3 regions of the Hoskinsella mucinilytica genome follow, and region 3 is predicted to be linked to each of the others. Evidence: a T-box and tRNA genes for the amino acid it is inferred to sense, from the RefSeq annotation. Region 3 holds a T-box; the other regions hold tRNA genes.
The links. The T-box of region 3 lies ahead of thrS (threonine--tRNA ligase). A T-box ahead of a tRNA ligase gene usually reads a tRNA of that ligase, here a tRNA-Thr.

Region 1 (10,635 bases), on a different contig from region 3:
TTTCCACGATAGTATCATTGATATTCATCGTAAATTTCCCCTGAAGGCAAATAATCAATTCATAATCATCCAGATTATATTTTGGATGCTTCCATTTTCCATTTGATACAAACAACCCACCTGAAACATATGTAACGCCCCCATAATCCTGAGCTACCATTAATCTCATCGTAAATCCTCCATAGTTTCATGATCTAATCTAAGCTTTTTACATCATCCGGTCTTCTACTTCAATCATAATACAGATATGTCATATTATATCATTATTCTATTATGAACCTTAAGCTTTTATAGCCTTGTTCATCGTATCACTTTTATATGAACCTATGATATCTATGACTAGGTTCTTTTTTTCCTATTTATGGAAAAATAACACCTCCCAAACGCTGATGATTCCATGCTTTGGAGGTGTACTTTCTTTAAATGATAACTTCTTCTGTCTCTGGATCAAAGAAATGAACCTTACTCAGATCCATCGCCATTTCTATATCTTCATGGTGGCGAATATCACTTCTGGAATCTATTTTTGCTTGAATAGATTGTGTTCCTATTTTTCCATGAAGAATATATTCATGTCCCAATAATTCACTTACATCCACATGAAGGATGAATTTAGATGTAGGAAAGGCTGTCCCAACGATTTCCTCTACAAAAATATTTTCCGGACGTATTCCAAATACAACCTCTTTCCCTTGATATGCAGCCATTGCCTCATGAAACATTTCAGGCATTTCAAAACAATGACCTTCAAATAAGAAGGAGTGATTTTGATAGGTACCCTTTAAGAAATTCATGGCTGGCGCACCTATAAAACTTGCGACAAACATATTTTTAGGATTATCGTATATTTCCTTTGGTTCACCTACTTGTTGGATATAGCCAGCCTTCATGACTACGATTCTAGTCGCCATAGTCATTGCCTCAGTTTGATCATGCGTTACATAAACAGTGGTACAACCGATTCGCTCATGCAATTTAATAATTTCACTTCTCATCTGTACACGAAGCTTTGCGTCTAGATTACTCAAAGGTTCATCCATCAAAAAGACCTTTGCATTACGAACGATTGCCCTACCTAATGCAACACGCTGACGCTGTCCTCCGGATAAAGCCTTTGGCTTTCGATCTAGATAATCCTCAATTTCTAATATTTTTGCGGCTTCATGAACACGCTGTTCAATTTCATCTTTTGGTATCTTTTTCAACTTCAAGCCAAATGCCATATTCTCGAAAACGGTCATATGAGGATATAATGCATAGGACTGGAAAACCATTGCAATATCTCGATTTTTGGGCTCTATATCATTCATCAATTTACCATCGATATAAAACTCTCCTGCAGTGATATCCTCTAAACCTGCAATCATACGTAGTGTTGTAGATTTTCCACATCCAGATGGTCCTACAAATACAATAAATTCTTTATCTTTGATATCTAAATTAAAATCAAATACAGCCTGTACATGATTATCGTATACTTTATCTATATTTTTTAATACTAGATTGGCCATATCAAGCCACCTCCTGTTTCTGATCTCTTATAAATTCTTCTACTTCTGTTTGTGATGGAAGAGAAGTGATTGCTCCTTGTCTAGTAACAGTCAATGCACCTACCGCATTCGCAAAAAGAGCACACTCATCCAATGGGACACCTTCAACAATTCCTTTTGCCAAAGCCCCATTAAACGCATCTCCAGCAGCTACGGTATCCTTTACTTCTACAAAATAGCCGTTCACAAAGCGAACCCCATCTGCATCAGCTATCACACATCCCTTAGAACCTAAGGTCGCCACTACATGCTTTACCCCTTGTTGTAACAAGGAAATAGCAGCCTGTTGCACCTCTTCCTTTGTTTCACAAGGCATTGCGCTCAAAATACTTAACTCTGTTTCATTTGGTGTGATATAATCGATACCATCTAACATCTCAAAGGTCATAGGCTTAGCTGGGGCAGGATTTAATAACACAGGTTTTTGATGGTTTTTACAAAAAGATAAAATGGAAACTAACGTATCCCAAGGCAATTCCATTTGTAATACGATCAAACGACTATGCAAAATACGCTTCGCTATACGATCAATGATATCTGGCATGACCTGATAATTAGCCCCTGGAACTACCACGATTTTATTTTCTGCGCATGCATCAATCTGTATTTGTGAAAAACCTGTAGGTACATGATCACATAGCTCTACATGATCATGCTGGATGCCTTCCTCTTTCAAAAGTTCTAAAAAGCTTTCGCCGGCAGCATCCTTCCCCAGCATTCCTATCATTTCGCAATCTGCGCCAAGACGTGCTGCCGCAACACATTGATTACAACCTTTTCCACCTGCGGAAACATGTACACCTTTCGCAATTACCGTTTGTCCCGGTAATGGAAACTTATCTACATCAACACAGGTATCCATAACGAAAGAACCAATGACACAAATATCACTCATGATGCTTTTCCTCCAAACGCTTTCCTAGATTACCACCTGGATGGTATCTATAAAAATCACTCTCTTCAAATTCCTTTCGTTCCATTAAAGCACAGGCGATGGCATCACCTAATACCAACATCAAAGTACTCGATACAGTTGGTGCGAGATTTAACCGATCTGCTTCCTGTAACGAAGGATAAATGATACTTCGATCACAGCCTTGTGCAAGAGGAGAATCCTCATCTGAACACATCGCTATGCAACCACAACCAATTCCTTTCAATGCATGTAGAAGATTCATAATTTCCATTGTTTTTCCACTATGAGACAGTAGTATTACGATATCTTCTTTTTTGATCATTCCCAAATCACCATGAACTGCTTCACAAGCATGTACAAAGAACGCCGGAGTCCCCGTACTGGCAAAGGTTGCAGCCAACTTTTCACCAATATGACCTGATTTACCAACACCACTGAATATGATCCTTCCTTCACATTCATATAGTGCTTCAATACATGATTGTAATTCATCAGATAATAGATTACTCATTTGATTGATTGCGTTCATTTCCTTTATCATAACATTTTTTACAACATATAAATCATTCATGATTTCTCCTTACGTAACCTAGCTTTATGTTGCTTTATACAACATATGAGTAAATCAAATAAAAACATCTGAACAAAACATACGCAATATGCCTATGAAGTTCAGATGTTATTTTCTAAAACAAAAAACCTGTTCTCTTCATAGTAAACACTCATATGTTCTATAAAGAAAACGATCATTTCTCATCCACGATTTTATGATAACGCATACATTCATCAAAGTCAATACCTTTTTTTGACATTCTATAAGCAATTCAATACATTATTGTTTGATTAATGATAGTCATCAATCAAATTCAAACGGTATTACTTCTTCTCGCAAAATCATGAAATCTGAATTTATCCGGGCGATGTCTTGATCTGGTAAATTGAAAGACCCTTGTATCCGCTAAATATGTATAAGAATCAACATTCACTACCATATCATAGCCCTTAAGATCTAAAAGATGCCTATCATTTTCTGTTACCTTTTGACAGGTGATTTCCTTATTAGCATAGCCGATTTTCAAATTCAAAGTATGTTCAATGTATTCATATAAAGAATTCTGTGCTATCTCTTTGGTAAGTCCGCTCACGATACCGGCATGAAAAAAGTCTAAATCTAAAATGATGCTTTCCCCATCGATCTTTCTTACTCGCTCTATCATCCAGACCTTATCTTTTTCTGTTAAGTTCATCATTGCTTTCATCTTAGCATCCGGTTCGATACATTCACAACAAGTTACGATCGTTTCTATTTTTCCACCCATTGTTTGTGCAAGTTCCTTAAAACTAACAACTCCGCTTACCGGAAACTCATAACGTTTACGATCCAAAACAATAGAACCTTTTCGCTTGGTCTTTTGAATATATCCATTCTGTGATAGCATCAATAATGATTTCCGTATGGTATCTCGTGAACACGAATACTCTTCCATTAAATCAAATTCTTTAGGAATTGTTTCTCCTGCCTGAAATTCTCCGGTTTCTATCCTACTCAACAAAGATTGATAGATTTCTTCATATTTTGCCATACCATCACTCCTTAATCAGGATTATAACATGTACGTACAAATAATAAAAGGGATTTCATGGAATCTTCTCTAAAGACTTCATTATAAAACAGAACGCCTAATGCGTTCTGTTCTTATTTTATATCAATAATATCTTCCTCTAATGCTTTTACTGTATGATTTGCTTTATTTACAGTAATCTTTTGTCCACCGGTAAATACCACAGGTGTAATTACAGGTTTCCCTTTGCTTTTTACAAACGCAAGATCAACTTCCATCATCAAATCACCCTGTTTGATCTTCATACCTTCACTGATATGACTTGTGAAACCTTCACCATTCAATTCCACTGTATCCATGCCGATATGAATCAATATCTCGGTACCATCTTTTGCTTCAATACCAATGGCATGCTTCGTTGGAAAAGCCGCTTTAATGACACCGCTAACTGGTGCATAGACCTTACCATCACTAGGATCTACTGCAAATCCATCTCCCATCATTTTTTTCGCAAAAACTTCATCAGGCACATTTTCTAAAGTTAACAATGTACCTGCCAAAGGACATACAAATGCTTCTTTTTTTCTACTGAATAATCCCATCATCTTTAACTCCTTTACTTTTTCTTCTTTGAAATCATTATAACATTTTTTTATAAAGAAAACTTCCTTTTTCAGGAAGTTCTCAAATTCTTACTTAATCTTCATTCAATTTGGAGAAAAAAGATAATAAATAGATACCACTGATACCAACCAGTATATAAACAATTCTTGTAATCCATGAACCTGTTTGGAATAAGAAGGTTACTAGATTAAAATCAAATACACCGATTAGTCCCCAGTTGATTGCGCCAATGATCGTAATGATCAAGGCAATATAGTTCCATACTTTCATATCCATACCTCCTGAACATAGTATGTGCTAATTGATACTCACTATACATTTAGTTGAATTTGTATACGGTTTCATATTTGCATAGCAAGATTTCACTAGATAAGGTATAATGATAACAGGAGTTGATAACATGATAGATTTGGAATCGAAAGTGAAAGGAAAAGAGATTCGTATCGTATTTACAGAAGGAAAAGATTTGCGCATGATGAAAGCTGCTGTACTTTTACAACAAAAGGGATTATTGATACCGATTTTATATGGTGATCGTAAGGAATTACTTGATCTTGCTGATCGACATGGGCTTGATCTTAGTGATATACCTCTACTTGATGTAAAAGAGTTTCAAGATAAGGAAGCTATGTTACATCGAATGTTGGAACTTAGAAAAGGCAAAGCAGATAGAGACATGGTTGAAGCTTGGTATCAAAAAGATTCCTATTTTTGCACAATGTATGTAGAGATGGGATTTGCGGATGGTCTACTTGGTGGATCAACAAATTCTACTGCTGATACGCTTAGACCGATCATGCAACTAATAAAAACAAGTCCCGGTAATTCTATTGTATCCAGCTGTTTTCTGATGTGTAAAGAACAAGAACATTACATCTTCGCAGATTGTTCCTTAAATCGTAATCCTAATGTAGATCAATTGGTCGAGATTGCTTTACAATCCGCTAACAGTGCAAAAAGTCTAGGTATTACCCCATGTGTTGCCTTATTATCCTATTCTACATACGGCTCTGGATCAGGTGAGGATGTTGATTTGGTGAAAGAAGCAGCTACTCGCTTACAACGTCTTCCATTAGATTATCTTGTAGATGGAGAACTTCAGGTAGATTGTGCATTGAATCCTGAAGTGGCTAAGTTAAAAGCGCCACAAAGTAAAGTGGGCGGACAGGCTAACGTATTGGTATTTCCTGATTTAAATGCAGCTAACATCGGATATAAACTTGTAGCAAATCTTGGTGGTTATCAAGCATATGGACCTATTCTTCAAGGTGTACGACTTCCCATGAATGATTTATCCAGAAGTGCTAATGTTGAAGAAATCTATACAATGGCACTAATCACAGCTTCTCAGAAATTGAACATGAAACCCACATGTACTTCATCTCAACCTTAGTTATCATAAATCAAAGCATATGAAAAGCTGAAATCATCATACGATCTCAGCTTCTCTTTTTGATTAATAAACAGTAAATCCTCCATCACTTGCGACAATAGAGCCTGTAATATGTTTGGCCTCATCACTTGCAAAATAAAGAATTGTTGCAGCTTGCTCTTCCGGAGTTGCATTTCTCTTTTGTAGTGTTTCTGTTTTCCCTGCGATCATACTATTTTTCATAAATTCTGTAGGATCGATTCCCTGTGCCTTTAATTCCGCAATCTTTGCATAGATTTTTTCTTTTGCAGCTTCTGTCAATGGCGTATCTGTTCCAGCCGGACAAATTGCATTACATGTGATTTTTTCTTTCGCATAATCCATAGCTGTTGATTTCGTTAAACCGACAACACCATGTTTGCTTGCTACATAAGCCGGACCTGCTGGAGTCGCACGAATACCAGCCACACTTGCTGTATTTACGATTGCTCCACCTTGTTCGTTTTTCATCATGTATTTAACCTCTTCACGAATACAATAAAACATTGCATTTAGATTCGCATTGACAACACTAAACCAATCCTCATCAGTTAAATCTTCAATTTTCTTAGAATCTCCTACAATTCCTGCATTATTGATTGCAACATCGATTCTTCCATAAACTTCCATTGTTTTAGCATATAGAGCTATGATATCTTCTTTCTTGGTTACATCACATTGAATAAATAATGCTTTACCATTCGCATCTGTAATTTGCTTTTCAATGGCTTGTCCTCGTTGCTCATTTCTTCCTGCTATGACAACAATAGCACCTTCTGCACCTGCTCGAACACAAACAGCTTTTCCAATGCCACTAGTGCCTCCTGTTACCACCATGACCTTGTCTTTAAAACGATCTTTAAACATTTTGAAACCCTCACTTTCTTTTTGATAGTTTTATTATAACGCTTACAAATTACTTTTTCTACTTATTTGCCAAAAGTATGTTAAAATATTAACAAAAGGAGTTCATTATGATTATTCACCCATCCATAGTATCAAAGAAGGTATTTCTATCTACACCCTCTCATATTTATTTATATCCTCACCCTATGTTAAAACCATATATTTCCCACTATACACTCAGTATTAGCAGTGTTGGTGAAACTGCGGAAACATTGACATTGATTCCGGATATTGCCGGGTGTATCGTATTTACGCCAGATCAACATCATGTCCATATGAAGTTTTGGGGAGCGACCACTAAGACCGTTGTCGTTGATAATATCGATCCACCGCTTCGTTTTTTTATTGAGTTTCGCCCCGGAGGATCTTTTTGTTTGACCGGTATTCCTCAAAGTACCTTATTAAATGAGCAAATCCCTCTATCTTCACTATTACCAAAATGGCAACAGCTTTTTGAAGAGGCTTGGTTTCAAACAATCGATATCGACGATTTTTTAGAACTGTTAGAGGCTTTTCTGATATCTCAGATTCAGTTTCAAGAGTCTCATGCTTTTCTACAGGATGCATTGTCTCAAATAACTTTAGGGAAGGATATTCAAGACATTTGTAGCTTTTCTTCCAGACATATTAATCGTATCTTTCATCAAACGATTGGGACAAGTATCAAGCAATATGAGCGCTTAGCTCGTATCAATAAAGCAATGTCAGATATACAGGATCTACAACTTAGCCTTACCGAAGTTGCTTATCAGTCCGGCTACTATGATCAAGCACATTTTATTCATGAATTCAAGCAAATATGCGGTGTTACTCCTGGCGCTTATCGAAAACAGATGTCTGCTTTTTACAATGAGGCATTTAAATTTTGAGATAAAATATTGTTGATGAGGTGATATCATGAGTAGTAGTTTAGCGTTTGTTCAATATGTATGTGATCAAATACAAGAAGCCGGAGAAATTACTTGGAAGCGAATGTTCGGTGAATATGGTATTTATGTAGATGGAATATATTGTGGAGCTATCTGTGATAATCAGTTTTTTGTGAAAGAAACAAAAGAGGGCAAAGCAGTATGGAAAGATTGTATTTATGGAGAAATGTATCCAGGCGCAAAACCATCCTTTCTAATTGAAAATTTACAGGATAAAGAGCAAGTAGTACATCTATTGCGCATCAGTAAAGAAGCATTACAAAAGCAAAAAAAGAGTACAAAAAAACCTAAGAAATGATACGAGCTGTATCTATCCTTAGGTTTTATTTTTGTGCATCTTCAAGTAAGCCAACTTCTCGCTCGATTTTCATTTGAACCTCTTCTTTTCTATCTTCCTTTACCTTTTCCAAAAGATAGCTTAATAAACGCTTTAATTCATCCAATGTGAAGTCCTCTTCTAAAAAAACATCCATGATCATATTGCATTCACTATCATATTTGGGATCTAGATTGGTATTGATCAAAACGAATAATTTTTCTGCGGTTCTTTTTAGATGTAACATAGACCCACCTCCTCACTTATTTATGATACCACCCATAGTATTCTTCATCTTTTTCTTTTGATATCTCTACCTGTTCAGACTCAGATTCATACAAATAAAATACTTCATTTTCAAAAAGATGTTTAAAATCATTCCATGACAATATATAATGCAAAGCATCGTTGTATACATGTATTTTTTCTTTTTTTATCAAGAATCTTGTCAATAACTTTCCGGAAACAAAGCAAAGGACTCGTCCTTCTTTCAAATAGGCTTCCGCCAATGCTACATCTTCTATTTTTTCCATCAGCATTCCTCCTTGATATCATGGTCATGTTCGCTTACTTTCTGTATGATATATCTTTTTTTCTGAATAGCTGAACATATAAAAAAAGTATAGATACATAGGAAAGTCTTTATGTAAGATCTTTATTAAGCCTTTCTTTCAAATGTAAATATACCTAAATGTTTTCATGGTGCCGACTAAAGGAATTGAACCCTCAACCTACTGATTACAAGTCAGTTGCTCTACCAATTGAGCTAAGTCGGCAGTTGAAAGCTTTAATATAATACCATATTTTCTGTAAAAAGCGCAATAGTTTTCCATGAAATTATGCATAATTTTTAATATAAATGTACTATTTTTTACATGATAGGAATCATGATCAGCGTTTGCTTGATGATTACCCATATGGGATCTTATATGATAAAAATAAGAAGAACATAACATCCTCAAAAAAAGCTACTTACGATAAGTAGCAATTAATTCTGAAACTCATCAATGCTTGCAAGATTTGCAGAATATCCAATTTTCTTTCCATATTTTGTTTTTTTGATAAATCCTTCTTCATCTAACTCTTTGATCATCTCACGTATCAAAGTACTGCTTATCTCAAGAACTACTACTAATCCATCTAATGTTATATATGTGTCATCAAATAGACTATTTTGGCATAACACAAATAAAAGTCTTTCTTTTTTCTATTTCATTTCCATGGTTTTTAATTTTTCTCTATAAAAAATTGATCGATATGCTTGATTAAGATTAAGCACCTCCATACACAAGTATTTCCACGATCTTACCACTTATTCTTATCTTCTTTATAACTCTTTATGGTTAAACAGTCTATCTTTACAAATCACGTTCATTTATATAAGCTATCTAATTCATTAATCACCTCTATATTCTTTTAATCTCCTTAATTTTCCATGACTTAGAGGTACTATCCAAATAGGTACAGTTCTGAATGATATTCATAATGAAAATTTAATAATCCTTTATTTAATAGATCTTTTCAACACATCACTTTTAACACTTCAATTTAACGGAAAATGCTATTTTTGCGTATATTCGCAGTTTTCTATGCATCATTATATAATCATATAATTTATTGATGTTTGGCTAAATTATTAAGCACTATAATTATATTATTCTCATTTATGTGCAAAAATAAGAAATTTACAAAAAAATCATCAACTCATCGACAAATATCTACAAAAATTTTGTCAAATATGATATATTTTAAAATTGCATGGGATGTTTTAGAATTTTAAATAGTGTGGCGCTTTGCTATATCTATTTACAGATTATTTAATCTAAGTACGTCTACTATAGTCGCAATAAAAGCCTTGTTGGTTGGTTTAGCCTTAACGCAATCAACTGTGTATCCAAATATGCTATTTATTGCATCATAGTTGCCATGCAACCAGGCAGACTCTATTACTGACCTTATACCTCTCTCGATTGCAAATCTAGAGGTACCGTATTCTTCGGCAAGTTCAATATAGAGTCTGTCTACTAGATTTTCTAAATAGCTCTTGTCCGTATATACTTTGGCGATAGCTCCTCTTACATAATCATGCCCTTTTAAGTGCACGGGTATACCGATTTTTCGCATCACCATAGTTATATCTAAATATAATTGCTTGTTATCTTTTGTCATTTTCCGCTTTCTCCTCCACTGCAAAGCGCCACTATATAATGATAATACAATCACATATACGTTTCAACCGCAAATAAACACGATTTTACACGAAAAAAGCTCCCCATCTCTTGTCAAATGAGAAATAGGGAGTTTTTATCTTATACTTGTTTCCAGTACTTATCAGATCCATCTAATTTACATAAAGCAACGTATCCTTTATCGCCTTTAGCTCGCCTGTATTCAGCCCAATACCAGCCATCTGCATCTACA
Region 2 (10,635 bases), on a different contig from region 3:
GCCCCATACCCCCGCTTGATACGGTTGAACCACTATCTGAAATGCTCATTGTCATACTTGATAATGTGAAATCACATAAGGTTGTTTGATTTTTCAAGGTCGGTATCAGATATACCTTTGTATCCGTTTCACCATTTACACTTCCACCGCTTGTTAAAGTATAAGTACCGTTTTGTACCATATTCGGTGTTGAAATCACGATATTATTAAAGGAAATAGAAGGAGCATAGGCTAATAATGCCTCATTACCATCTAATATAGATACTAATGTATTTGCTGATTGTATGGAAGAATAAGTAATCATAACACTTGGTTGTGAACTTGATGAAGATGGCATTTGTGCCATACCAGACATTCCTACAGCTATTAAGGTACCTCCCGTAATTTCGCAAGTACCATCATAATCTAAAGCACCATTACCGTTATCTTGTGGTCCATCGATCGTAACAATACCTCCTGTGATAAAAAGATCACCATTAGAATCTAAACCATCTCCATCGGCACGAACATAAAGATTTCCTCCATTTATCGTTAAACTTATATCACTATCAGAAGAAAAACTATTTTCTCCTGGTCTTCCGGATATGGAGCTAGCATCATTTCCACCTGCGGCATTGAAACCATCATCACTTGATACCACCTGAATCGTACCATCATTTACAATAACTTCACTCGCTTCAATACCTTCATAACTTTTTTGAATATCAATCTTACCTTGATCAATGGTCAATGTTGCATCTGCATGCATACCATCATCTCCACTTTGAATCGTATAGGTACCATTCTTGATCAGCATAGACGCATTACAATGCAAGGCATCATCACTTGTATTAAGTTCATAGGTACCATTTGATATGATCATATCCTTACCTGCCTTGATTCCCTTGGCACTTGTGGTATCCTCAGTTGATACGTTTTGATTAGCTGGACCCCAATTACCCCAGTCAGATTTTGTAGAAGCATGTTCACTTCCTCCACCACATGTAATGGTGAACGTACCCTGTACTATTTCTAAATAAGTTTCGGCTTGAATACCATCTTGATTTGCGTCAATGTTAAATTCCCCGGATTGAATATACACCCAACCCTTAGTTTCCTGTGTATCTTCACTAGCCTGTAAGCCATCTCCTTGTGCATGGATCGTAAAGCTACCATTTGCAATCGCAATGCCATCCTTTCCTTTCAATCCATCATTAGCGCTATCGATCTCATAAGTACCATCGGTTATGACAAGCTCGTTTTTAGAAAAAATACCATGATTTCCATTTCCTGTTACCTGTAAACTTCCACTACCTGTGATCGTCAAATCATCCTTAGAAAAGATGGCAGCATTAGGTTCTTCCTTTTCTGCATCTTCATACGTATCACTTTTGGTATCAACAACTTTATTTTCACTACCTTCTGCCAAAATCAAAATGGTCTTATCGGCTTGTTTCACATAAATTGCACTTGTGGTTGAAGAGGTAATCGATGCTTGTTTTAATACGATTCTAACCGTATCTTTCTTGGATGCCTCTACAACGATTTGTCCATCTGTTAAGGTACCTTCCAAAACATAAGTTCCTGCACTTTGAATCGTTACCACACTACCTGATGCACTTGCTCCATCTCCATCGATTTCGATACCGGTATCTTTCAACAAAATACTGGTTGCACTATCATCATAAGAGTCATCAAAATCCTCCTCTTCAAATTCATAATCAATATTGGTAGTGCTTGTATTCGATACGCTTACTGATTGGATCTTCGTTTCTTGTTCTTGCTTCTCTTGACAACCGTTCAAACAAAGCATAAGAAACAATACCATCACCATACTTACAGTTTTTTTCATTTGTTCACATCCTTACAATTCTTCTTTATTTACCTGTAATCTTCCACAAATGATATTTAGATTACCATTTCGACATCTCAATTCATCTATCATTTCTTTTTCAACGATATCTTTACGTAAATGTATATGATAATGTAATTCATACATACTGCCCATATTGGTTGTTTTTACCTTCAACAATTCTTGTTTGGTTGTATAATGTTGAAAGATATCATCAAATACACCTTCATAATCCAATGTTTCGGGTATGGTGATTTTTAACTCTTTTTCTAAAAGTTTTGGACTTGCGAAATCACTACGATATAATAAGATACTAGCACCACCGATGATGATAGCAATGATTGCCGCAAATACAAGATATCCCATACCGGTTGCCAAGCCAATCGCCATAGATAAAAAGATCGTACTGATTTCCCTTGCCCCTCCTGCCACACTTCGAAAACGAACAAGTGAAAAAGCACCAACCACAGCAACACCTGTACCAAGATTACCATTGACCATCATGATCACAACTTGAACGATCGCAGGCATTAAAACTACAGTAATCACAAAACCTTTATGATAAACATTACGATACATGTACACAAATCCGATCCATAAACCACATAGCAAAGATACTATGGTACAAATCATTAAAGTAACAGGCCCCATAGCAGCTGTGTTACTCGCTATTACACTTTCTAACATCATTTATCCTCCTATTTTAACTGCATCTACTAGATGCTCCTTATAACATGTTCCATATTTCGAAAAAGAAATCGGATATATCTGTATCTTATTTAAACAATTAGACAGCCAAATAGGCATTGCCATCGGTAATTTGATTTCCATAAGTACCTTATCTTGTGGTAATAATCTTTGTCCTTCATCTCCATACAAAAGATCTACTTGATCTTTACGCCATCGAAGATCAAAGTCAAAGGTGATTCTTAATGTATCCTCCTCTTTTCCAAAATAAGCCATTCGATCATACGCAATAAATGTCTTTTGATCTGGATGATACCGATTGATAAACCAATCGATTTCCTTTAAGATCTGCGTTTTATATCTACATTGTCCGGTATTGATATAAGTGATTGCCAAAGCATAAGGTAGACAAACTCTTCTTTTATACACGATACCATTGACTTTTTTCTTGAGCTCTAGAAACACATCACCATCTTCTTTTGGAATACCATAACTTCGGATTCTTAGTTTCTCTTTGTAACTGGGTTTTTCAATTGAAGTACGAATCAGTTCATAACTATCTGTATCATAATAAATATTACATATGGTATGTTTGCCATAACAATCTAATTCCATATATGGCTGAAGTTCTAATAACAATTGTTGATATTGATCGTATGTTAACAGATATTTTTTCTCATAACGTTGAAAGACATATTCCGTTTGTTTCATTGACTTCACCTATCCTTTACACCCTCATTATAGCGGTCAAACCTTAAAGTAATCTGAAATCACAGTTTCAGCTTATTTTCAGCTTTCTTTTCTAAACTTCATGTATAATAAAGAAAGAAACGAGGTGTAATGATGCAAATATTGATTGTAGAGGATGAAAAAAATCTTGCGGAGGCATTGCGTCAGATCATGCAAGAAGAAAAATTTCAGACAACCATTGCCTATGATGGTGAAGATGGTTTGAATTATGCATTAAGCGATCTATTCGATATCATTATCTTAGATATCATGTTGCCAAAGAAAAATGGGTTTGATGTCGTAAAAGAACTCAGAGAACATAAGATAGAAACACCGGTCTTGATGCTGAGTGCTTTAGATGAAATTCCGGATAAAGTCAAAGGCTTAAATGGTGGTGCTGATGATTATATGACCAAACCATTCGTACCAGCAGAACTTTTGGCACGTATTCACGCATTGACTAGAAGAAAAGGTGAAGTGATCTTAGAAGAACTGTGTTATGAAGATTTAAGTCTACAACTTTCTACTTGTGAATTATATTGTCATGAAAAACATATTCATCTTGGCTATAAAGAATTTGAAATCATGAAACTATTGTTACATACACCTAATCGAATCCTTAGTAAAGAAGATATCATCATTCAGGTATGGGGAAATGACAGTGAAGCAGTAGACAATAATGTAGAAGCTTATATCTCTTTTCTACGTAAAAAACTATTTTATTTAAATAGTAAGGTGTCGATCAAAGCATTTCGCAGACTAGGCTATCGCTTAGAAAGGAATGCATCATGATTGCAAAGTTAAGAAGGAAATTTGTATTAGTGACAATGACTTGTGTCACGTTGATTCTGTTTATCGTTTTTGGTGTTTTATGCTATAGCAGTTATCATCGTATGGAAACCGATACCCAGCAAACACTTGAGCGAGCATTGATGGATGATCGAAAAGAACCGGAAGTACCGAAACTTGAATTCGGTAAGGATAAAGAGAAGAAAGAGCCTGATTCCCATCATACCTCTTTTACTGTTTATACAGATGCAAGCGGACAAATTCTTTCTATCCATTCCTTCAATGTTGAAGTAGATCAAACAAGTTTACAGACCCTCATTCAAACCCTATTTGAACAGCAACGTATCCAAGGTGTCCTAACCGATCAAGAGCTTCGTTATCAAATGAAACAAACAGCAAATGGATATACCATTGCTTTTGTGGATATCAGTAGCAATCATGATGATATGATGTCTTTACTCTTTACTTGTATGATAGCTGGTGCCGGTGCTTTTATTGCTTTTTTGATCCTTAGCATTCTTTTATCCAATTGGGCATTGCGTCCTGTTGAAAAAGCATGGATGCAACAAAAGCAATTTGTTGCGGATGCTTCCCATGAACTAAAAACACCGATCACTGTCATTCTTGCTAATTCGGATATTTTATTATCTCATCCCCAAGATACCATAGAAGAACAAAAAAAATGGATGCTTAGTATCCAACAAGAAGCCCAACGAATGAAAAAGCTTGTAGAAAACCTTTTATTTCTTGCGAAAAAAGATGCACATAAATTGACCATAACTTTTACAAAGCTGAATTTTAGTGATATCATCTGGAGCTGTATTCTACCTTTTGAATCGATTGCATATGAACAAGGCATTCATTTGCATAGTGAAATCGATCCAAACCTTTATCTGCTCGGTGAAGAATCCCAGTTAAAACAGCTTATGATGATTTTTCTGGATAATGCTTGTAAATATACACCAAAGAAAGGTAAAATCGATGTGTTATTAAAACAACATGGCGATAACATCATTTGTACGATTCATAATACTGGTAGTTATATCACGAAAGAAGAATTGCCTCATATATTCGAACGATTCTATCGCTGCGATAAATCCAGACTTCATGAAGGTGGCTATGGATTAGGGCTTTCCATTGCGAAAACCATCCTAGATGCACACCATGCTCAAATTCAAGTAACCAGTAATGAGCTTGAGGGTACTAGCTTCCATCTTCTTTTTCCAATATATCACATATAAATTTCACTTGTAGTCTTTTCTTCCTTAGGTTATAATGAACACCTGAGCGAGGGATATCATATGATAATCAAAGACAAAGAACTATTAACGATCATCCAAAATACATTAAATGAAATCGATGAACGATTGATCAATCATGGGTTTCGTGTAGCCTATTTATTAAGAGAAATGATGCTATATGATGGTAGCTTCTCTGACAGGGAGATACGTGATATGACCATGGCAGCAATGCTCCATGACATCGGTGCCTATAAAACAGATGAAATAGACTCCCTATTACAATTTGAAACCAAACATATATGGAAACATGCCATTTACGGATATTTGTTTTTAAAGCATTTATCGCCTTTAGGTGATCTTGCTGATGTTGTTTTATATCACCATGTTGCTTATCAAGATTATCCTAACTACCCAATCAAATATCAAAAATTAACACAACTTTTAAGTATTGCAGATCGTTTGGATGTGTTTCTGATACGAAATCAAGAGAATTTACACTATCATATAGCTGATTTCCCTACATCCCTATATGACCCTGAACTTACCAAACAAATGTGTTCCCTTATTCAAGAGAAAAATCTATTGTCCAATATGTTGCATAAACATGATGAACAAAAACTCTTAGATGTTTTACATTTCAATGAAGCAGAAATAAGAGCATATATACGAATGATCAGTTTTTCTATTGATTTTCAAAGCAAGCATATGGTTGCACATACCATTACTACGACCAGTATAGCCACATCGATTGCTCATCTGAATGGTCTATCTCCTTTACAAATTCAAAACATAGAATATGGGGCATATCTTCATGATATCGGAAAGGTCGCAACACCTGTTTCAATTTTAGAAAAACCAGGAAGGTTAACTGCAACGGAAATGGATATCATGCGCCAACATGTGGTACATTCTATCCATATACTGAAAGATACGATCGATCCTGTAATCGTAAATATTGCCGTTCGACATCATGAAAAGCTTAATGGAAAAGGCTATCCTTATGGTTTGAAGGCAAGTGATCTCACATTAGAAGAACGTATCCTTGCTGTTGCGGATATTTTTAGTGCACTTAGTGGTAAACGAAGTTATAAACATGCTTTTGACAAAGAAGCTATTTTAAATATCTTACAACAAATGGCAATAGAAGGTGCCATCGATGCGGAAATCGTAAATCAATGTCATCAACATTTTGACTATATTATGGAACAAATTCAAAAAGATTGTTCCAAGTTGTTAGCTATCTATCAAAATATTGAAACGGAATATCGACAATTACTACATACATTTAAATAATGTTTGAGGAAATGGTTTTGATCGTATGATGATCGTATGATGAACTGCAATTTCACAATTTAGGCTGTACATAAAAAATATGTTGTGCTATAATAAATTCGCTTTCAAAAGCGATATGCCGACTTAGCTCAGCTGGTAGAGCAACGCACTCGTAACGCGTAGGTCGGGGGTTCAAGTCCCTTAGTCGGCACCATTGAAAGAACAAGCCTTGTAAGAGGCTTTTTTTGTATTTACTTTACTGTTTGGTGTAAATCACTAGAATAAAACATGCACCAACAAAAAAACTCCCATCAGGAAACAGGAGTTCAGTTTCAAATATCGCTTAATTACAAGTTATCACTGCATCAAAATCCAAGATGAACTTGCATTCACAATTAGTTTTTTTAGCTTGAATTTGACCATTCATTTTTTTCATCATCTTATCAACTATGGTCAAACCTAATCCCGAAGATCCTTTTGATCTTGATACGTCTTGTACATAAAAGCGATCAAAAATTTTATCTATATCGATGTCATCGGTAGGTAAAATTCCATTGATAAAACAAATCCGATGTTCTCTTTGTGTGATTTTTATATAAGCATAGCCATGTTGTAAAGCATTATGAATCAAATTCTGAAAAACACGTGTCAAGAGTTCTTCATTTGCATAAATCTCTATATTCTGATTTTCAAAGATAATAGAAGGTTCCATATTCTTCTCATGGAAGTCATGATAGAAAGATGCCAATACCTTACATAAGATAGGATATGGTTTTCGTATCTCTAAATCAATCCGATAGTCGTCATCATTGAGCTTTGCATCCATAAATATATTTTCTAACATTCCCTGAAGCATTTGAAGACGATAAGAAATGATTTCCAAATAAGCACTTCTTTCTTCTTCGCCTTCACTTTCTTTCAATAGCGTTAGATATCCTTGCATACTTGTCAAAGGTGTACGTATATCATGTGTGATACCGGATAACATCCTTTGCATTTGTTGATCTTTTTGAGCTAAGGCAAGGCTATTTTCAGAAAGCCGAACAAACATTTGATTTAATGTTTGTTCTAGTTTCTGAATTTCTTTCTGTTTGGCAGAACTAGTCATTAGAAATTTACTCTGTGTTTTCAATTTATAGGTAAGTTGCTTTTCTAAATCATCCATTGTATGGCGATACTGTAATAATCTCATAGACAAAAATATGGCAACGAAGCTAAGTATGACAACAATGAACAGCATATTTCTTACCTCACTTTCATATCACTGAATATCTTTTTTCTGTATCCAATAAAAACTGATTCCATTATACAATATCACATAAAATAAAGACATTACAATGGTTCTCACACCGATATCTGTGGAAAACTCAAGTGGAAGACTTGTCAACAAATATGATAAAGAATATTCAAATATATCATAATCACCAATGAACATAATGATCACACCAAGACAAATCACGAAAGAGAGAATAATACCAATAACTTTATTTTCACTTAATTCACTGACCATAATCAATAAACTACAAAATGCAATATTCACAAGCAACCAGATTACAATATACACAAAGAAGTTTATATCTATTCCCATAGAAAATCCATGAATGAATAAAAAACCAAATAGTGTAAAGGATAACAAAGATACCATCATCGCAATCACTAACATGAATAAAGATACTACTAATTTAGACACTACTATGGCTAATCTATTGGATTGCATCATGACCGTATTTTTGATAAAGCCATGTTGATATTCATTACAAGTAAATATAACCAAATAAATGCCAAAAACAAGAGGTAGATAGCTTTTACCAAACACTGCAAAAAAATCAGCAGTAGTATAAATATTAACATCCACGTTCATATATAATCCTTGTAAATATTCTTTATCCAAAACATTACCAAACGTTCCTTGCATTTGGGCTTGATTTTGTGAGTTGACAATGATACCGAACATAACAAACAATGCTATCAAACAAATATAAAAGCTTTTACTTTTATACAATCGCTGAAGTTCCATTTTAGTGATATTCAGCATGATCATCACCCCCTATCTGATGTAAAAAATAAGATTCCAAGCTTTGTTTTTCTTTATATATTTGTGAAATCTTAATGCCTTCTTTCATAAATACATTCATGACTGCTTCTGTAGTAATATCATCATAAATCCATATCGCTTGATCATGTACTTCATAGTCCTTCACAAGAAGTTTTTGTTCTATCAATGCACAAGCTTTCGTTAGATCATCCAATATAAGAGTGATATGGGATCTACATTTTGATTCTAGCTCTTCTCTACTAAGTTGCTCTATTAAAACACCATCCTTGATCATCCCATAACATGTCGCAATTTTACTCAATTCCTCTAAAATGTGGCTACTAATGATGATGGTCATACCTTTTTCTTTATTCAATGATTGAATGATATCACGCAATTCACGTATTCCTTCGGGATCAAGTCCATTAATAGGTTCATCTAAAATCAATAGATCCGGATTCCCTAACAATGCCAAAGCAATACCTAAGCGCTGTTTCATTCCTAACGAAAATGTTTTGATTGGTTTCTTCTTAGCCTGATCCAGATGCACTAATGTTAAAATTTCTTGAATTTTCGATGGATCATGCAGTCCGATTCCGGTAGCTTTTAATTCCATATGATCTTGTGCATTGAGATTTGGATATAATCCTACTTGCTCTACTAACGCCCCGATTCTACGATTCTGATAAGCCAAAACTTCATCTTCTTGAAATAATCGAAAAGATCCTTCACTAGGTGTTACCAATCCACATAGCATCTTTAATGTTGTTGATTTTCCTGCACCGTTTCTACCGATAAAACCATAAATTTCTCCTTGTTTTATCTTCATATTTAAATGATCTACCACCATCGTATGTTTATATGTTTTACATAGATCAAAAGTTTCTACAACATAAGTACTCATACCTGTACCTCCTTTACGCTCTATATATTACCAATGACAGTTTCAAAAACTATCAAGTAAATGACAAGAAAGTGTAAAGAACTACTATGATTCAAACATTTTAAAACCAATTCCCCATACTGTCTGAATATAGTCTTTTGTATCATATTTTCTAATTTTTGATCGGATGTTGCTGATATGAGTATTGATGGTTCTTTCATCACCATAATAGGTATCATTCCAAGCATATTCATAGATTTCTTGTTTAGTATACACTCTATCCGGATGTTGAATCAATTGTTCTAAAATTAAGTATTCATGTTTGGTCAATGAAATCTTTTCTCCTTGAATAGACATCGAATATGTATTGGGATCAAGCTTTAAATTTTGATAAATCAGTGGTTTTGCTTCCTTATGATTTCTTTTTCTTAACTGAACCTGTATTCTTACCAACAGTTCTTCTAACTCAAATGGTTTACAAATATAATCATCAGCACCAGAGCTTAACACATCAACCTTGCTCGATAATGAATCCTTGGCAGAAAGAACAATCATCGGTATATCATTGCTTTTTCTTACTTCCTTAATGACCTCTTCGCCACTTTTTCCAGGTAGCATCAAGTCAATGACCATGAGATCAAAATGATTGCCCTGACATTGAAGGAGCGCTTCCGTTCCTGAATAAGCTTGAACAACTTCATAATGATGCTTCACTAAATACTGATAGATCATCTGATTGATATCAGTATCATCTTCTACAATTAATAATTTCATTTCCATCACACTCCTATAATATTTCTATTTTAACAAAAACGAATAGACGAATGCAACTATCCATAACGACGCTCCTTTATGAGTTGATTCTAGAAAGAAAACCCGCTATAATGCTAAATAGAAATCACAGGAGGCTATCTAATGAGGTATTATATCGCAGATTTACATTTTTTTCATATCGCATTGAACACAAAAATGGATATGCGTGGATTTTCAAATGTTGAAGAAATGAACGAATATATGATCAAACAGTGGAATAAAAAAGTCAGAAAAAATGACGAAGTCGTGATACTAGGTGATTTATCTTGGGGAAAAGCTGAAGAAACCAATGAGCTATTAAAACGACTTCATGGTACCTTATATCTGATTCAAGGAAATCATGATAAGTTTTCAG
Region 3 (10,635 bases):
AATTTGCCTGGGTTCGAAGGATTCCCAATCGCAAAAACGATATCAGATCATTTCCATATTCCAACTTTTGTGGATAACGATGTCAATGTGGCAGGTATGGGAGAAGCGATGCTAGGAGCAGGTAAAGGTCTTCCTATCGTGTACTATGTGACAATTTCCACAGGTATTGGTGGTGCTTTGATCGTAAATGAGCGTGTAGTTGCAGGTAAAAACGGTCATGCTGGTGAGGTAGCAAACATCATCATTGATAGAAACCGTGAAAAGGTAAACTATTTAAATGTCGGAGCTGTAGAAAATGAAGCAAGTGGAACTGCGATTACTAGAAAAGGAAAAGAAATCTTTGGTGATGATGCAATTCAACATGCTGGAGATGTATTCGATCTAGCTAGAAAAGGTGATGAAAAAGCAATCGCACTTTGTGATCAGGTTGCATATGATATTGCGGTTATGTTCTCTGCTATCGCACATGTGGTAGATCCATATGTATTTGTTGTTGGTGGCGGTGTTATGAAAGGAAAAGATGTATTCTTCGATAAAATGGAGGCATACTATAGAACAATGATTCATAAAGGTATGCAAACAGTGGAATTCAAAGAGGCTTTATTAGAAGAACCAGGAATTGTAGGTGCTGCAATGCTACCTAGATCTTATGTAGACAAGGAGAATATATGATAGATCAAAATCGTTTAGAAAAATATGCAGAGCTTGCCATTGTAAAAGGTGTGAATCTGCAAAAGGATCAGATATTGATCATTAATACTAGCATTGATGCAGTTGAAATGACACGTGCTTGTGTGAAATCGGCTTATGAGCACGGAGCAAAACAGGTATTGGTAAATTATAGAGATGAATATACTTCACGTTATGATTTCTTGTATCAAACGGAAGAAACTCTTTGTGATATTCGCAAATGGCAAATTGACAGTAAGTTGGATTATTTAAAAGAAGGCGCATGCGTATTACATATTGTCAGTGATATTCCAGGCATAATGAAAGATGTTCCTGCGGATAAACTTAGCAAACGAAGTATGGCGATGGCATCTGCGAATAAGGAAGCACAAGATTATACAATGGCGAATAAAACACAATGGTGTATTGTAGCTGTTCCAAACAAAGAATGGGCAAAACTTGTTTTCCCTGAATTTGAAGATGATGATGCAGCAGTAGAGGAATTATGGGAACGTATTCTATCTTGTGTTCACGTTACACCGAATAACGATCCAATCGAAGAGTGGACACAGTTAAATGAAAGCTTCCAAAAACGAGTTGATATTTTGAATGGATACCAATTAAAAGAGCTTCATTTTAAAAACAGTTTAGGAACAGACCTTCAAGTGAAATTAGTCGATCGTCATATTTGGGCTGGTGGTTGTGATGTTACCGTTGGAAAAAACATCAGCTTTAATCCAAACATGCCTACGGAGGAAATTTTTACTACACCACATCGAAGTGGTGTGAATGGTAAAGTTGTTGCTAGTAAGCCATTAGATTATAATGGAACCTTGATCAAAGATTTTTGGTTTGTCTTTGAAGATGGTAAGGTTGTAGATTATGATGCCAAAGCAGGGAAAGAAGCTTTGAAGAGCTTAGTGGAATTTGATGAAGGAAGTTGTCGATTAGGAGAAGTAGCGTTGGTTCCTTTTGCATCTCCGATTTCTCAAAGTGGTATTTTATTCTATAATACTTTATTCGATGAAAATGCAAGCTGTCATTTGGCGTTAGGAAGCGCATATCCTGCCAATATTGAGCATGGCACTGAAATGAGCGAAGAAGAGCTTCTTGCTCATGATGTCAATCAATCTTATACACATGTGGATTTCATGTTTGGAAATGAGGATATGGAAGTCATCGGACAATGTGTTGATGGAACAGAGGTATCCATATTCAAAGAAGGAAATTTCGTATTTTAAAAGCAATGTCTATCATTGCTTTTTTGCTTTCTTGCGTTAGAAGCTAAATGATGATATAATCAAAACATTCATCAAAGGAGAGAGATAATATGAAGATTGCAGGTATTGTAATAGCGGTAATTGTTGTTCTGATCATCATTTGGATGATTACGACCTATAACAAATTTATCAAATTACAGAACAAAGTAGAAGAAGGCTTTTCTACAATGGACGTTTATCTAAAGAAACGTTATGATTTGATTCCAAATCTTGTCGAAAGTATCAAAGGATATGCTAAGCATGAATCCGAGACATTGACTAAAGTCATCAGTGCACGTAATATGGCTGTACAAGCACAGACTTTAGATGAGAAAATTCAAGGAGAAAAGAATTTTCAATCCATGTTAGGACCTTTATATGCGATTAGTGAACAATATCCGGATTTAAAGGCGGATCAAAATTTCATGGATCTTCAAAATCAGTTGAAGATGATGGAAGGTGAAATCGCCAATGCAAGAAAGTACTATAATGCGGTATGTGTGAAGTTTAACAATTTGGTAGAAATGTTTCCAAGCAATCTGCTTGCAGGCATCTTTCATTTTGCGAAGAAGCCACTGTATGAGGTTCAAGATGCTTCTGAACGAGAAAATGTAAAGGTCCAATTTTAAGGAATAGCTTAGCTATTCCTTTTTCGAAAGAGAGGGTAAGCAAATGAAAAAATGGAAGATAACGCTTATGCTTTTCTGTTGCTTTGTTCTCATTATCACACCAATCAAGGCAAGAGAAGCATTTGTGATTAATTCAGCTCATATAGAAATGAATGTCCATGAGGATGGAAGTATTGATATCGTTGAGACCTATCAATTAGATTTTTCAGATTATCGCCATGGCTTTTATCGCAATATCCCAACTTCTTATCAACAAACATGGGATATGGATGGTACACCAAAACAAAAGTCTTATTATTTTCCTGTGAGTGCGGTCAGTTGTAGTACGACTTGTTCTTTAGAACAGAATTATGATGGTATTCAGATTAAGCTTGGAGATGCTGATGATACGGTCATTGGAGAACAAAGCTATCAGATTTCCTATCATGTGCAAACAAAGGATCTTGATTTGAATGGTATCCAGATGTTGTATTGGAATTTGATCGGTGATTTCGATACAACCATTAAAAGCTTTTCTTATCGTATTCAAATGCCGAAAGCATTTGATGCTCAACAAGTGTATACCTATACAGGTAAGTATGGAGCATATGGTACCAATCTTACCTATGAAGTGGATGGAAATGTCATTTCTGGAAAGATTAAGACATCAATGATGTCAAATGAAAATGTGACCATTATGGTTCATTTACCAAATGATTATTTTCAATTTCCTGTTCCTAAAAATTATGATGGATGGACTCTTGGTATAATGTTGGTACTTTTATTGATCTGTGGCGTATTGTTTATGCGTTTCGGTAAAGATGATGATATCATCACGACCGTAGAATTCACAGCGCCTGATGGGTTAGATAGTGCAGGTGTCGGCTATGTCATTGATCAATTTGCGGATAACAAGGATATCTTATCGCTACTATTGATTTGGGCAAATGGCGGTTATATTAAAATTTATGATCAAAAGGATGGCTTTCAGTTGGAAAAGATCAAGTCATTGCCTGTGGATGCGAAAGAATACGAAAAAGAATTCTTTTATGCTTTATTTTCTAAAAAAGATTTGGTAGATAAAGAAGATTTGATGAATCAACAGGTTTCCAATGCATTGAATCGTTCCAAACACAAATTATCTAGTTATTTTAGAGTAAAAGAGCGTAGGGTATCCATCGGTGCATCTACTGCAATTCAAGTTCTTATGTTAGGTATGTTAGTGTTACCGCAAATGATGCTAAGTATTGCATGCGGATATGCAAAATATGAAACGATGTTCTTAGTGATTCCGTTTTTAATTCCGATTCCTTTATTGATGATAAGCAGTATCCCTTGGATCTTTATCATGAGAAAGCATCATGCAATGAAGCAATCTACCTTTTATTTGTCTGCGATATTAACCTTGATATTCAATGGCATCTTTTTGATGGCAAATGCAGCCATTCAATGGTTCTTCAACGCAAGCTGGTATATGATCTTATTGGCTCTTCTCACAAGCATTGCGCTGATGATCATGATGATGTTTATGGATAAGCGCAGTAAACAAGGTAATGTATGGTTAGGACAAATATTAGGACTAAAGGAGTTTATCTTAAGTTGTGAAAAGGATCGCATTGAACTATTGGTAAAAGACGATCCATATGCATTCTTTGATATCTTGCCTTATGCCTATGTGTTAGGTGTAAGTGATACCTGGGTCAAAAAATTTGAGGATATTGCCATACCTTATCCATCTTGGTATGAAGGTTATGATGATGGTAGAGTCTTTACTAGTATGCTTTGGTGGAGTCATTTCCATTATTGTTTCCATGATATATCAAAAGCAGCAACCTATGTACCTCAGCCAAAAGGTGGATCTGGTGGAGGATCCTTTGGCTCCGGTGGCTTCGGCGGCGGTGGGGGTTTCTCTGGCGGCGGCTTCGGAGGGGGAGGCGGCGGTAGCTGGTAATAGAAAAAGATTCAAGACATTTCAGTTTTGAATCTTTTTTTTGTCATGGATCAGTCTTGAACCGTTTCTTTATATTCCTTTACTTTTTTATAAAAAGTAGAATACTTTAATCCGGATAATGCAATAGCTTCTTTGCTTTGTAATTCTCCTTTTTCCCAAAGATAAATAATTTCTCCGAAGTCATCAGGAAAATCGATTTTAGGTCTTCCAAAATGTACACCTCTTAATTTTGCGGCACGGATTCCCTCTGCCTGTCGTTGACGAATATTGATTCTTTCATTCTCAGCGACAAAAGATAAAAGCTGCAAGACGATATCACCAATTAAAGTACCAATGAGATCTTTGCTTTGATCAGTATCCAGCAAAGGCATATCCAGAATCTTGATGTCCACGTTTTTTTCTTTTGTGATATATTTCCACTCGTTTAATATTTCATTATAATTTCGCCCTAGTCGATCGATGCTCTTGATGACAAGGAGATCTCCTGGTTTCAATTTTTTATATACAAGCTTATGATAGCTGGGGCGGTTGAAATCCTTTCCACTCAGTTTATCCATATAGATGTATTTCTTATCGATTCCGAAATCAAGAAGTTCCAGATACTGTCTGGCTTCATTTTGATCCTGACTGGATACTCGAACATAACCATACGTTTTTCTCATAATACACCCTCTTTCCTAGTGATGATTATACTAGATTCCTGCTTCGAATTTAAAAGGCAAAATCTGTAAAAAACCACATGAAATAATTCTAACATAAGAATTCCTATAATGTTTCTTTCCTATAATGATTTTTTATAACAAATTTTTACTATTCTGCATGGTAAAATGAATTTTTGGCAATTTTTGCGTATCTATAAAGAAAATGAGCATTTTGAAGAATATCTTTTTAAAAAACGGTGAATGGATTGACATATCTTTTAAAAAGGTGTATAAAATAAAAGTAAATAAAAACGTCGATAAGGATATGAGTATTGGAAAGCTGATGTAGAGAGAAAAGCGGTTGGTGAAAGCTTTTTGAGGTTGCTAATGCTTACTCCCTTGGAGTTGCCCCTGAAAAGGTGTGCCGCATGAAACCTGCGTTAATGGTATAAAGGGCATATTCTATCAGAATATGAACAAAGGTGGTACCGCGTGTAAGACTGACGTCCTTTGAGATTCAGTCTTTTTTTATAGGAAAAATAGGAAGGATGATTGAAAATGATCGATATCAAAGAAAATGAAAAATTAAGTATCATGAACCACTCTTGTGCACATATGATGGCACAGGCTGTCAAACGATTATATCCAAATGCGAAATTTTGGGTCGGACCTGTTATCAGTGAAGGATTCTATTATGACATTGACCTTGGAGATGATGTCATTCGTGATGAAGATTTAGAAAAAATCGAAAAAGAAATGAAAAAGATTGCGAAAGATGGAAAACGCATTGTTCGTAAAGAAATCACCAAAGCTCAAGCGATGGAAATGTTTCAAGATGATCCATATAAAATTGACTTGATTCAAGATTTAGAAGATGGAAACATTACTTGTTATCAACAAGGAGAATTTATTGATCTTTGTCGTGGACCTCATGTAGAAACAGTAAAAGAATTAAAAAACTTTAAGCTATTGAAACATTCTGGTGCTTATTGGAAAGGCGATGCCAACAACAAAATGCTACAGCGTATTTATGGTGTCTGCTTTGATACAAAAGAGGCGTTAGAAGAACATTTACATCTATTAGAAGAAGCAAAGAAACGTGATCATAAAAAACTGGGTAGAGAGTTAGGCTTGTTTATGATGAGTGAATATGCACCTGGTATGCCATTCTTCTTACCAAATGGAATGATCATTCGTAATCTGTTAGAAAATTTTTGGTATGAAGAACATACCAAAGAAGGTTACCAATTTATCAAAACACCGATCATGATGAGCAAAGAATTGTGGGAAGTGAGTGGACATTGGGCGAATTACAAAGAGAACATGTACACTACTATGGTAGATGATCGTGAATTTGCGATCAAACCAATGAATTGTCCTGGTTCATTACTTGTATTTGGTAGCGTCTTACGCTCTTACAAAGAGTTACCACTACGTATGGGAGAATTAGGCCAGGTACATCGTCATGAAGCGAGCGGGGCTTTAAATGGCTTGTTCCGTGTTCGTACCTTCACACAAGATGATGCACATATCTTTATGCGTCCTGATCAGATTGAAAGTGAAGTTATGGAATTGATCAAATTTATTGATCGTGTTTATTCAGTATTCGGATTAAGCTATCGAATCGAACTATCTACACGTCCGGAAAAGAAATACATTGGTGATCTTGCGATTTGGGAAAAGAGTGAAAAGGCACTTGCTGATGCTTGTGTACATGCAGGAAAAGATTATAAAGTCAATCCTGGTGATGGTGCATTCTATGGTCCTAAACTAGATTTCCATATCAAAGATTCTTTAGGAAGAGAATGGCAATGTGGTACCATTCAGTTAGATATGAATTTGCCAGAGCGATTTGATTTAAGCTATGTAGAAAGTGATGGTAGCAAAGTACGTCCTGTTATGTTACATCGAGTGATTTTCGGTTCTATTGAACGTTTCATTGGTATCTTGATCGAGCACTTTGCTGGTCATTTCCCAACTTGGTTATCTCCTGTTCAAACAATGGTCGTTCCCGTTCACTATGAGAAGCATGTCGATTTCGCAAAGGAAATCAATGAAAAGCTGAATGCATTAGGTTTTAGAAGCAAATTAGATGCAAGAAATGAAAAACTGGGGTATCGTATTAGAGAAGCACAGATGCAGAAGATACCTTATCAGTTAGTTATTGGTGATGGCGAAATTGAAAGTCGTAGCGTTACCATTCGTAAAGCGGGAAGTAAAGAATCCAATACGATGCCTCTAGATGAGTTTATCGATATGCTAGCGTGCGAAGTAAAGGAGAAACGTCTATGAAATTTATCAAAACAGCTCTAGCAGCAGCTGTCGCATTGACGATGACTGCATGCTCAACGACAAAAGAAGCAGAATCCATCAAAGTATTGACACCATTAGGGGCACCAAGCTTATCTATGTTGGGGTTATATGGTGATGATTTGGTTACTTTGGAAACGGTGGATGGAAGTGATACACTTCAAGCCGAACTTGCAAAATCAGATGGGGATTATGATATGATCGTTGCACCGATTAATCTTGGCGCAAAAATGATCACAAGTGGAAAAAGCGGTTATACCTTAAGCCATGTGGTAACATGGGGCAATCTTTATCTTGTAGGTACGAATGAGAATGCTTTAAATGAAGAAGGTGTCTTTGCTGTATTCGGAGAAAAAGCAGTACCTCAAATCGTATTGAATGCAAGTATGGATTTATCTGATATCAAAGCAGAAGTACAATACTTCAATTCCGTGAATGATGTACAAGCACAATTGCTTAGTGGCAAAGCAACCGTTGGATTGATGGCAGAGCCTGCCGCAACAGCAACTATTGCGAAAGCAAAAGAAAAAAATTTGAACTTAAGTATGATCAAGGATCTACAAGAAGCTTACAAAACAAAAAACGGATTCACATCTACAGGTTATCCACAGGCTGCCTTATTCGTGAAAAAAGGTAGTGAGGATAAGGTTGCGGATTATATCAAAACGGCATCTGAATTTGCGAATGAAACAGCAAGTAAAGATACTGAAAAAATCAAGTCACAGATAGAGATTGCAACAACGGAAAAGTTGGGGATTCCAAATGCTGAAATCGCTGTGAAAACTTGGGAACGCCAAAATATTCATATCAAAAAAGCAAGTGATGTAAAAAGTGATATTGAAGCATTCTTAAAGCAATTTCATATTGACACAACAGATGAGTTATATACCAAATAGGAGGAAATGATATGAGATATGCAATTACGATGGAACATCATGTCGTGTTCCAACATTTTGGAAAATGTCCATCCTTTCTATTAGTAGATATGGAAGAGCAAACCATTGTGTCTAAACAGATATTATCCAGTGGAGATCGTGGACATGGCGCATTGGCTGATTTGCTTGCTTCTGCAAACGTTTCTGTATTAATTTGCGGTGGTATCGGACAAGGCGCAAGAAATGCCCTTGCAGAAAAGGGAATTCAGATTATTGCCGGACAAAGTGGTAATGTTGACACCATCATTGATAAATTAAAAGATGGAACATTAAAAGATGATCCAAGTGGAAACTGCAACCATCATCATGAACATGAGGATGGACATGATTGCGGAAGCCATGAGGGAGGATGCCATCATTAAAAGTGACTGTGAACTGCAGTCATTTTTTCATAGATGGAGGTACTTATGAGATTGATCACAATAAGTAAAGAGGCGGAGCAATCAATTATGCGTTATCGGCAACTATGCTTTAAATATGGAGAACATTTGATACATGGTAGTGGGGAATTACAGGACTATAGCGATTTTATAAGCTGGTATGAATGGAATAAATTACACGAAAGTGTCAAAACCTTGCCACAGGGAAGAGTATGTTCAAAACAGTTTATGTTCGTGGAAGAAACACAAAACGAAGTCATAGGTATGCTAAATCTTCGATTATCCTTAAATGATTATTTGATGCAATATGGAGGTCATATCGGTTATAGTATACGACCAGATCAAAGAGGGCATGGCTATGCTAAAGAAATGCTTGCTATGGGATTGAATGTTTGTAAAAGCATGGATCTACATCGTGTATTACTAGTTTGTAATAAAAACAACATCGCAAGTGCGAAGACCATAAAAGCGTGTCATGGCATCTTGGAAAATGAAATACAAGATCATAAAGATGTACTACAACGTTATTGGATATCTTTGTAATAAAAGTGATGCTCCCTGATTTTGTAAATGATTTTATTGACGAAGCTTATCTATAAGTGACATCATTGATACATTCTTGAAATAACATTGGCTTTTCTATCATAAGATAAAGTAGTTCTTTTCACTTAGAGCAAGCTATATAAAGTACATTTTAAACTTTTGAAACTTTTTTTAGCAATCCTATTGCCAAAGTGCTAAAATTGAGTATAATATAATGTGTTAGCAGTTATGAACTGTGAGTGCTAAAATGATGAAGGAGGTATTTTGAGATGTTGAAACCATTACACAAGAACGTCATTTTAAAGAAGGATGAAGTAGAAAAGAAAACCGCAAGTGGTATTATTTTAACGGAGGCTAATAAGAACCAGCCAAGTATCGCTACTGTAGTAGCTGTTGGTCCAGACAGTGAAGCAGAGATCAAAGAACATGATCGTGTTGTTTATAAAGAATATTCTGGAACCAAAGTAGAAGTAGATGAAGTTGAATATATCATCATCGAAGATGAAGATATCTTAGCTGTTATGGCTTAATCAAGGAGGTAATGGAACATGGCAAAAGAAGTTCGTTTTTCAAAAGATGCAAGAGATGCAATGCTAAAGGGTGTGAATACACTAGCTGATGCAGTACGTGTTACCCTTGGACCAAAAGGACGTAATGTTGTATTAGAAAAAGAATACGGTTCACCACTTATTACAAATGATGGGGTTAGTATTGCGAAAGAAATTGAATTAGAAGATAAATTTGAAAACATGGGTGCTAAACTTGTTTATGAAGTAGCTAATAAAACAAATGATACTGCCGGTGATGGTACAACAACAGCAACCATTCTGGCACAAAGCATGATCAGCAATGGTCTTCGTCAAGTTGAAAAAGGCGCAAACCCTGTTTTGATGAGAGAAGGTATTGAGTATGCCAGCAAAGAAGTAGCAAAACATATTCTAGAAAAATCTCGTAAAGTTGAAACTAGCAACGATATTGCAAGTGTTGCTGCAATTTCAAGTGGTAGCAAGGAAATCGGTGATATCATTGCGGAGGCTATGGAAAAAGTCGGTAGAAATGGTGTCATTTCAGTTGATGAATCTAATGGCTTTGATACTGAACTGGAAATCAGTGAAGGTATGCAGTATGACAAAGGATACGTTTCTCCATACATGGTAAGTGATCATGAAAAAATGGAAGCTGTATTGGAAAATGCATTCGTATTGGTAACAGATCAGAAAATCAGCAATGTACAGGAAATCTTACCATTATTGGAACAGGTTTTACAGGCAAACAAACCATTGTTGATCATCGCTGATGATATTGAAAATGAAGTAGTATCTACTTTAGTTGTGAATAA

Region 1: it has a tRNA-Thr gene. The T-box ahead of thrS (threonine--tRNA ligase) is inferred to sense a tRNA for this amino acid. The anticodon was not compared.
Region 2: it has a tRNA-Thr gene. The T-box ahead of thrS (threonine--tRNA ligase) is inferred to sense a tRNA for this amino acid. The anticodon was not compared.

Annotation. Positions count from the first base shown of each region.
Region 1 covers NZ_JBEQZJ010000021.1:13,041-23,675, reverse strand. Annotated here, with positions in the region: gene UGRO018_RS09050 (helix-turn-helix transcriptional regulator) at 1-169, opposite strand, end outside; gene UGRO018_RS09045 (ABC transporter ATP-binding protein) at 420-1,511, opposite strand; gene rbsK (ribokinase) at 1,513-2,445, opposite strand; gene UGRO018_RS09035 (KpsF/GutQ family sugar-phosphate isomerase) at 2,438-3,037, opposite strand; gene treR (trehalose operon repressor) at 3,333-4,049, opposite strand; gene UGRO018_RS09025 (PTS sugar transporter subunit IIA) at 4,163-4,630, opposite strand; gene UGRO018_RS09020 (DUF378 domain-containing protein) at 4,725-4,922, opposite strand; gene pta (phosphate acetyltransferase) at 5,053-6,045, shown strand; gene UGRO018_RS09010 (SDR family NAD(P)-dependent oxidoreductase) at 6,109-6,930, opposite strand; gene UGRO018_RS09005 (helix-turn-helix domain-containing protein) at 7,038-7,838, shown strand; gene UGRO018_RS09000 (TfoX/Sxy family protein) at 7,867-8,196, shown strand; gene UGRO018_RS08995 (hypothetical protein) at 8,222-8,461, opposite strand; gene UGRO018_RS08990 (hypothetical protein) at 8,478-8,747, opposite strand; tRNA gene UGRO018_RS08985 (tRNA-Thr) at 8,915-8,990, opposite strand; gene UGRO018_RS08980 (hypothetical protein) at 9,203-9,400, opposite strand; gene UGRO018_RS08975 (sporulation initiation factor Spo0A C-terminal domain-containing protein) at 10,021-10,383, opposite strand; gene UGRO018_RS08970 (M23 family metallopeptidase) at 10,524-10,635, opposite strand, start outside.
Region 2 covers NZ_JBEQZJ010000042.1:7,950-18,584, forward strand. Annotated here, with positions in the region: gene UGRO018_RS14190 (carbohydrate-binding domain-containing protein) at 1-1,831, opposite strand, end outside; gene UGRO018_RS14195 (DUF4956 domain-containing protein) at 1,844-2,518, opposite strand; gene UGRO018_RS14200 (polyphosphate polymerase domain-containing protein) at 2,522-3,229, opposite strand; gene UGRO018_RS14205 (response regulator transcription factor) at 3,362-4,039, shown strand; gene UGRO018_RS14210 (sensor histidine kinase) at 4,036-5,277, shown strand; gene UGRO018_RS14215 (HD-GYP domain-containing protein) at 5,338-6,570, shown strand; tRNA gene UGRO018_RS14220 (tRNA-Thr) at 6,688-6,763, shown strand; gene UGRO018_RS14225 (sensor histidine kinase) at 6,893-7,789, opposite strand; gene UGRO018_RS14230 (ABC transporter permease) at 7,811-8,584, opposite strand; gene UGRO018_RS14235 (ATP-binding cassette domain-containing protein) at 8,568-9,488, opposite strand; gene UGRO018_RS14240 (response regulator transcription factor) at 9,573-10,241, opposite strand; gene UGRO018_RS14245 (metallophosphoesterase) at 10,383-10,635, shown strand, end outside.
Region 3 covers NZ_JBEQZJ010000039.1:9,520-20,154, reverse strand. Annotated here, with positions in the region: gene UGRO018_RS13735 (ROK family protein) at 1-672, shown strand, start outside; gene UGRO018_RS13730 (aminopeptidase) at 669-1,910, shown strand; gene UGRO018_RS13725 (LemA family protein) at 2,000-2,557, shown strand; gene UGRO018_RS13720 (DUF2207 domain-containing protein) at 2,601-4,487, shown strand; gene UGRO018_RS13715 (recombinase family protein) at 4,538-5,149, opposite strand; T-box leader at 5,434-5,642, shown strand; gene thrS (threonine--tRNA ligase) at 5,687-7,420, shown strand; gene UGRO018_RS13705 (hypothetical protein) at 7,417-8,334, shown strand; gene UGRO018_RS13700 (NifB/NifX family molybdenum-iron cluster-binding protein) at 8,346-8,735, shown strand; gene UGRO018_RS13695 (GNAT family N-acetyltransferase) at 8,781-9,296, shown strand; gene UGRO018_RS13690 (GroES family chaperonin) at 9,566-9,826, shown strand; gene groL (chaperonin GroEL) at 9,845-10,635, shown strand, end outside.